Azoarcus sp. KH32C: one gene and its partner. The protein of the gene in region 2 interacts with the protein of the main gene of each other region in a pairwise test. Links are inferred from orthologs where the notes say so. Each region holds a gene or a part of one and is shown on either strand. Other genes may lie near its edges. The genes, in order: ftsB and ftsL.

Region 1 (3,199 bases), 1.8 Mb from region 2 along the record:
GCTGTCGCGATGGAGGCGGCCGCGGTGCCGGCCGAGGCCGGCGAAAGCGACGTCACCGTGACCGTCAGCGGCACGATCGAACTTCCGGAATGATCCGCAGCATCCTTCCGCCCCCCCAAGGAACCCCTACATGCGCCTGAACGCCCGCTTTGCCGCCCTGTGTGGCCTGATCGCCTCTGCCGGCATGCTCGCCGGCACGGCCTACACCCGCGACGCCACACGCGTCGTCAATTACGCTTGCAAGAACGGCGAACAGTTCAGCGTCGAATACCTCGGCGACCACATCCGCCTGCGAACCGGCGCCGGGATCTTTGCGCTTTCGCATCAGACCGCTGCAGATGGCGAAAAATACTCCGACGGACAGACCGTGTTCTGGGCCCATGGTCAACAAGCGAGCCTCGAACGTCCGGGCCTGCCCGCCAACGGCGACTGCAGCCCGCATAGCCATTCGTTGTAAAGCACCCTCGATTGGTGGACATATCGCAGCCTTATCCCCTATCGTCCGCATATCCGAACCCAGGGGAAGCTGATCCGCCGATGAAGGCAGCAACGCGCCAGGCGGGCCGCAAGGGCCTTCTGTTGATTCTGACGCTGCTGCTCGCCGCATGCAGCAGCGTCCCGACCACCGCTCCGGTCGTCGGGACTCCCGCTCCATCGCTCCCCGAAGAACCGCGCATCGACTATTTCGCCTTCGACGACCCCCTGCACTCGCGAGAAATGGTCATGGTCGCACTGGGCCTGCTCGATACCGGCTACGCCTTTGGCGGCCGCAATCCTGAAGCCGGACTCGACTGCAGCGGCATGGTCAGCTATGTCGTCGAACAGGTCAGCGGCAGGCGATTGCCGCACAACGCGTCGAAGATTGCCGAAATAACGCGCCCCATCCCTGTTTCCTCACTCCAACCCGGCGACCTGGTCTTCTTCAACACCATGAACCGGCGCCACTCCCACATGGGCATCTACCTCGGCGAAGGAAAGTTCGTGCATGCGCCGTCTACGCGTGGCCGCGTGCGCGTGGAACGCCTCGACAGCCCATATTTCGCACCGCGCGTCGACGGCGCCCGAACCCTGCTGGCAACAAGCTAGCGCGGCCGTGAATAGCGCACTATCTTGAAGTGACAGTTCGCGTATCCTCGCAGAAGGGCACCGCTTTGAGTGACCTTGGACAAGAAACCTAAGGAGGAGGAACCGAGATGAATCGAAAGATTCGAGACATTGTGAAAGATCAGGCCATCCTGACCGCGACCGCGGACTTGTCGGTTCGAGAAGCGACTCGCCGTATGGCGGATGCGAAGGTGGGCGCGATCATGATCACCGCGAAAGGTGGCAAGCTGGCGGGCATCTTTACCGAGCGCGACGCGCTCGTGAAGGTGCTGGCGAATGGCGTCGACCCCGACAAGACCACGCTTGCTCAAGTCATGACCTCCGATCCGACCACTGCGAATGCCGACAAGAACCTCGGCTACGCACTGCACATGATGTACGACGGCGGCTTCCGCCACGTTCCGGTCGTCGATAACGGCGTGCCGGTCGGCATGATCTCCGCCCGTGATGCACTCGGGCCTGAAATGGTCGAATTCGAGGCCGAAATCGCGCAGCGGCAATCGATTACCGAACTGCTCTGACCTCGACTTGCCGCTCCGGGAAGCGCATCAGCGCTTCTGCGGGGTGTGCACGAAAACCTCGTTGGGCTTGATCAGCCCGAGTTCGAACCGCGCACGCTCCTCGATCGCTTCGTTGCCGGACTTCAGGTCCCGCACTTCAGCCTCCAGGCCAGCATTCCGCTGCTCGAGCTCTCGATTGGTTTCGCGCTGGGCCTGCACCTGCCGGTCCACGTCCCAGACGCGCAGCCAGCCGCCTTTTCCGACCCACAGCGGGTATTGCAGGGCTGCCACGATCAGCGCGAGGATGAGAAGGGACCAGCGCATACCTGAAGGAAATCCGTTTCAATCGAAACAAGGCCGGCGGAGATCCGCCGGCCTTATCGTTTTGCTGCTTCCGCAACCCGTCAGCCGGGCCGCGGCAATGGTACTTGTTTAGCGCACGCGCAGGTTGTAGAACGCGCGGCGGCCCGGGTAGCTGGCGGTATCGCCCAGATCTTCCTCAATGCGCAGCAGCTGGTTGTACTTCGAGATGCGGTCCGAGCGCGACAGCGAGCCGGTCTTGATCTGCATCGCGTTGAGGCCAACGGCGATGTCCGCGATCGTCGAATCTTCGGTCTCGCCGGAACGGTGCGAGATGACCGACGTGTAACCAGCGCGCTTGGCCATTTCGACGGCGGCGAAGGTTTCCGACAGTGTGCCGATCTGGTTGATCTTGATCAGGATCGAGTTGGCGACACCCTGGTCGATGCCCTGCTCGAGGATCTTGGTGTTGGTGACGAAGAGATCGTCGCCGACGAGCTGGATCTTGCGGCCGAGCTTGTCGGTCAGCGTCTTCCAGCCGGCCCAGTCGTTCTCGGCCATGCCGTCTTCGATCGACACGATCGGGAAGCGGTCGGCTAGCGTCGCGAGGTAGTCGGCAAAGCCTTCGGAAGTCAGCGTCAGGCCTTCGCCGGCGAGCACGTACTTGCCGTCCTTGTAGAACTCGGAGGCGGCGCAGTCCAGAGCCAGCAGCACGTCGCGGCCCGGCTCGTAGCCGGCGGCAGAGATCGCGTCCTGGATCATGTTCAGGGCTTCTTCGGTGCCGCCGACGTTCGGCGCGAAACCGCCTTCGTCGCCGACCGTCGTCGGGTAGCCCTTCTTGTCGGTGAGCTTCTTCAGGTGATGGAAGATCTCGGCGCCGCAACGCAGGGCTTCGCGGAAGCTGGTCACGCCCACGGGCATGATCATGCATTCCTGGATGTCCAGGCTGTTGTTGGCGTGAGCACCGCCGTTGATGACGTTCATCATCGGCACCGGCATCGCCATCGGGCCCGAACCGCCGAAGTAGCGGTACAGGGGCAGGCCGGCTTCTTCAGCGGCGGCCTTGGCAACGGCCATCGACACGGCGAGCATCGCGTTCGCGCCCAGGCGCGACTTGTTCTCGGTGCCGTCGAGTTCGATCAGGGTGCGGTCGATGAACGACTGCTCTTCGGCGTCGAGGCCGATGATCGACTCGGAGATTTCGGTATTGACGTTCTCGACAGCGCGCAGGACGCCCTTGCCCAGGTAACGCGCGGCGTCGCCATCACGCAGTTCGATCGCTTCGCGCGAGCCGG
Region 2 (3,314 bases):
GGCGACGCGGTAACCCGAAATCTGCGCGCGGGGCGCTGTCCCGCCGGGACTGACGACCATCTCGAGCATGGCGCGCATCTCGCGGACGGTCTCGGACGAGAAGATCCGCTTGCCGCCGGTCGGGGGGCCATCGAGCTTGCGCAACGACAGCGGCACCATTTCGCCATCGCGGGCGAAAACCAGGTACGCGTGGGCGAGCTGGATGAGACTCACGGAGATACCGTGACCGAAAGACATCGTCGCCTGCTCGACCGGCTTCCATGTATGTGCCGGACGCAGCCGACCGCCGGCCTCCCCGGGGAAGCCGAGACTCAGCGGCTTGCCGAAACCGAGCGCGTCAAAGTTCCGCCACATTTCCTCGGGCTGGAAGTTCATCGCGATCTTGACGGTGCCGACGTTCGACGACTTCTGGATGACCTGCGCCACGGACAGCATGCCGTTATGGTGCGAGTCAGAAATCGTCGCCTTGCCGATCGTGATCCGCCCCGCACCGGTGTCGACCATGCTACTGGGTCGCACTTTTCCACGCTCGAGTGCGAGCGCAACCGTGAAGGGCTTCATCGTCGAGCCGGGCTCGAAGGTATCGGTGAAGACGCGGTTGCGCAGCTGCGCGCCGGTCAGATCGGTACGGTTGTTCGGGTTGTAGGTCGGGGCGTTAACCAGCGCCAGAATTTCGCCGGTGCGGGCGTCGAGCACAACCGACGCACCGGCCTTCGCCTTGTGCGTGGTCATTGCCTGACGCAGGGCGGAGTAGGCGATGTACTGGATTTTCGAATCGACCGACAGCGCGAGATCCTCGCCGTCACGCGGCGAGCGCACCCATTCGACGTCATCGACCACTTGACCGCGGCGATCGCGGATCACGCGGCGCACACCGGGCTTGCCGGCCAGCGAGTTCTCGAAGGCGAGTTCGACCCCCTCCTGCCCCTTGTCATCGACGCCGGTAAAGCCCAACACGTGGGCCATTACCTCGCCGCCGGGGTAATAGCGGCGGAATTCCTGCTGCTGGTGGATTCCGGGCAGCTTGAGGTCGGCGATCTGCTGGGCGAGTTCGGGCGACAGCTGGCGCTTGAGATAGACGAATTCGCGGCCCGCGCCCAGGCGGCGATCGAGCTCCTGCACGTCCATTTCGAGCAGGCCGGCGAGCCTGCGCATGTCGGCCGGCGAAAGCTGCGCGTCGGACGGGATCGCCCAGATCGAGCGCACCGGCGTACTGACCGCCAACATGTCGCCGTTGCGGTCGGTGACGCGTCCGCGCGTGGCGGGGGCCTCGATCACGCGCGCGTAGCGCGACTCGCCCTTGGCCTGCAAAAAGTCGTTGTTCACGCCTTGCAGATAGACCGCGCGCCCGGTCAGTGCGAGCGAACCGCACATCAGGCCGAGCATCACGACGCGGACCCGCCATCCGGGCAGGCCGTTCTTCAGCAAGGGGTTATGGTTGAATGTTACCGGGCGCCGCTTGGTCATTGCGCCACCTCCACCGAGAAAAGCTGTCCGGACGGCGGCACGCGCATGCCCAGACGCTCGCGGGCGATCTTTTCGACGCGCGCATGGGCCGCCCAAGTGCTCTGTTCGAGCTGCAACTGATCCCACTCCACTTCAAGACCGTGCATCCGCGTCTGTTCGCGCTCCAACTCTGTGTACAGCTTGCGGGCCTGGTGCTGCGACCCCACCACGCCGAGGGCGCTGGCGACGGCGATCGCCACGAGAAAGGCATCCACGCGGATCATGCTGCCGCCTCCGTACGTTCGGCGACGCGCATCACGGCACTGCGCGCACGAGGATTGGCCGCGACTTCGGCGCTGCCAGGACGCTGCGACTTGCCCACGAGTACGAGCCGCGGCTTCGGCAGATCGGCGGCACGCACCGGCAGACGGGCCGGCAATTGGGGTGGACGCGATTCGTCGCGCATGAAGCGCTTGACGATGCGGTCTTCGAGGGAATGGAAGCTGATCACTGCGAGCCGCCCGTGCGGCTTCAGGCGACGTACGGCTTCAGGCAGGATCAGCGACAGCTCTTCGAGTTCCCGATTGATGAAAATCCGTAGAGCCTGGAAGCTACGCGTCGCCGGGTGCTGCCCCGGCTCGCGTGTACGGACCGTTTTTTCCACGATCGCGGCAAGCTGTCCAGTGGTTGCAATAGCCCCCCCTGTCCGAGCAGCTGCAATCGCCTTTGCAATCGCATAAGCAAACCGTTCTTCCCCATAATCCCTGAGTACCTCCGTGATTTCCGCGACAGACGCCTCGGCCAGCCATTCGGCTACCGTCTGTCCGCGGGTCGTATCCATTCGCATGTCGAGGGGTGCATCGAAGCGGAAGCTCATGCCCCGCGCCGGCTCGTCGAATTGCGGCGAAGAGACGCCGAGATCGAGCAGCACGCCATCGACGTGCGCAATGCCCAAGCGGTCGAGTTCCTCGCCGAGTGCGCTGAAAGGGGCATGCACGAGCACGAATCGCGGATCCGTGAGCGCCTGCCCTGCTTGGATGGCCATCGGGTCGCGGTCGAATGCGATCAGGCGCCCGTGACTACCCAGCCTGGAAAGAATTGCGCGGCTGTGACCGCCGCGTCCGAAGGTGCCGTCCACATAGATGCCATCGGCGCGCACATCCAGCGCGTCGACCGCTTCGGAGAGGAGCACCGTGACGTGCCCGTTCGCGTCGCTCACAGCGCGAGGCTCTCGAATCCGGCCGGCAGCGGGCCGCTCGCTAGCGCCAGCATGGCTTCCTGCTGCTTCTGCCAGCCCGCATCGGACCACAGCTCGAAGTGAGTGCCCTGCCCGACCAGCCACACCTGCTTCTCGAGCCCGGCCCACTGGCGCGAAGTCGGGGCGATCAGCACGCGCCCGGCCGAATCCAGCTCTTCCTCCTGCGCATAGCCGATCAGCAGCCGCTTGAGGCCGGCCGTCTGCATGTCGAGCCCCGGCATCGCCGAAACCTTGTCTCGAATGGGATCCCATGCCGTCTTCGGGTAGACGAGCAGGCACTTGTGCGGATGGGCGGTAATCACGAGGGGAGCCCCATCGGGAACGAGGGCGTCACGATGCCGCGCCGGGACCGCTAGGCGTCCTTTCGCATCGAGACTGAGCGCAGAGGCACCCTGGAACATCACCCCCCCTGATTTTTCTTCGCCGAAGTGTATCGGAATAACACTTTGACCCACTTTTCACCACCGGACCCCACTTTAGAGCAAAGGTAAAACCGGGTCAAGCTGACGAAACGGATTTTTCCGTTGCGGCACAATGACTTATGGCTTCGGCGGGAAAGACGAGAAAGCCTGAAAAATCAAGGCAGATAGCGCAACTTCATGAGTCTTTT

The links.
Region 1: the proteins of ftsL (region 2) and ftsB interact in binary tests that used the Escherichia coli proteins (3 or more experiments, as listed by UniProt). The link is inferred for Azoarcus sp. KH32C from one-to-one orthologs.

The regions. Positions count from the first base shown.
Region 1 is NC_020516.1:2,336,382-2,339,580, reverse strand. Bases 291-3,174 are described here. They hold ftsB (cell division protein FtsB), read right to left. Parts: upstream 1,929-3,174; coding sequence 1,653-1,928; downstream 291-1,652. Other genes in these bases: eno (phosphopyruvate hydratase), read right to left, coding at 2,037-3,174; AZKH_RS10145 (cyclic nucleotide-binding/CBS domain-containing protein), read left to right, coding at 1,194-1,625; AZKH_RS10150 (C40 family peptidase), read left to right, coding at 538-1,086; AZKH_RS10155 (MliC family protein), read left to right, coding at 291-457. In the rest of the region: AZKH_RS10160 (SIMPL domain-containing protein), read left to right, coding at 1-93; more of AZKH_RS10155, read left to right, coding at 131-290; more of eno, read right to left, coding at 3,175-3,199. UniProt on the Escherichia coli protein: Essential cell division protein. May link together the upstream cell division proteins, which are predominantly cytoplasmic, with the downstream cell division proteins, which are predominantly periplasmic.
Region 2 is NC_020516.1:4,144,221-4,147,534, forward strand. The notes cover bases 98-3,096. They hold ftsL (cell division protein FtsL), read right to left. Parts: upstream 1,731-3,096; coding sequence 1,464-1,730; downstream 98-1,463. Other genes in these bases: AZKH_RS18495 (penicillin-binding protein 2), read right to left, coding at 98-1,467; rsmH (16S rRNA (cytosine(1402)-N(4))-methyltransferase RsmH), read right to left, coding at 1,727-2,665; mraZ (division/cell wall cluster transcriptional repressor MraZ), read right to left, coding at 2,662-3,096. In the rest of the region: more of AZKH_RS18495, read right to left, coding at 1-97; more of mraZ, read right to left, coding at 3,097-3,105. UniProt on the Escherichia coli protein: Essential cell division protein. May link together the upstream cell division proteins, which are predominantly cytoplasmic, with the downstream cell division proteins, which are predominantly periplasmic.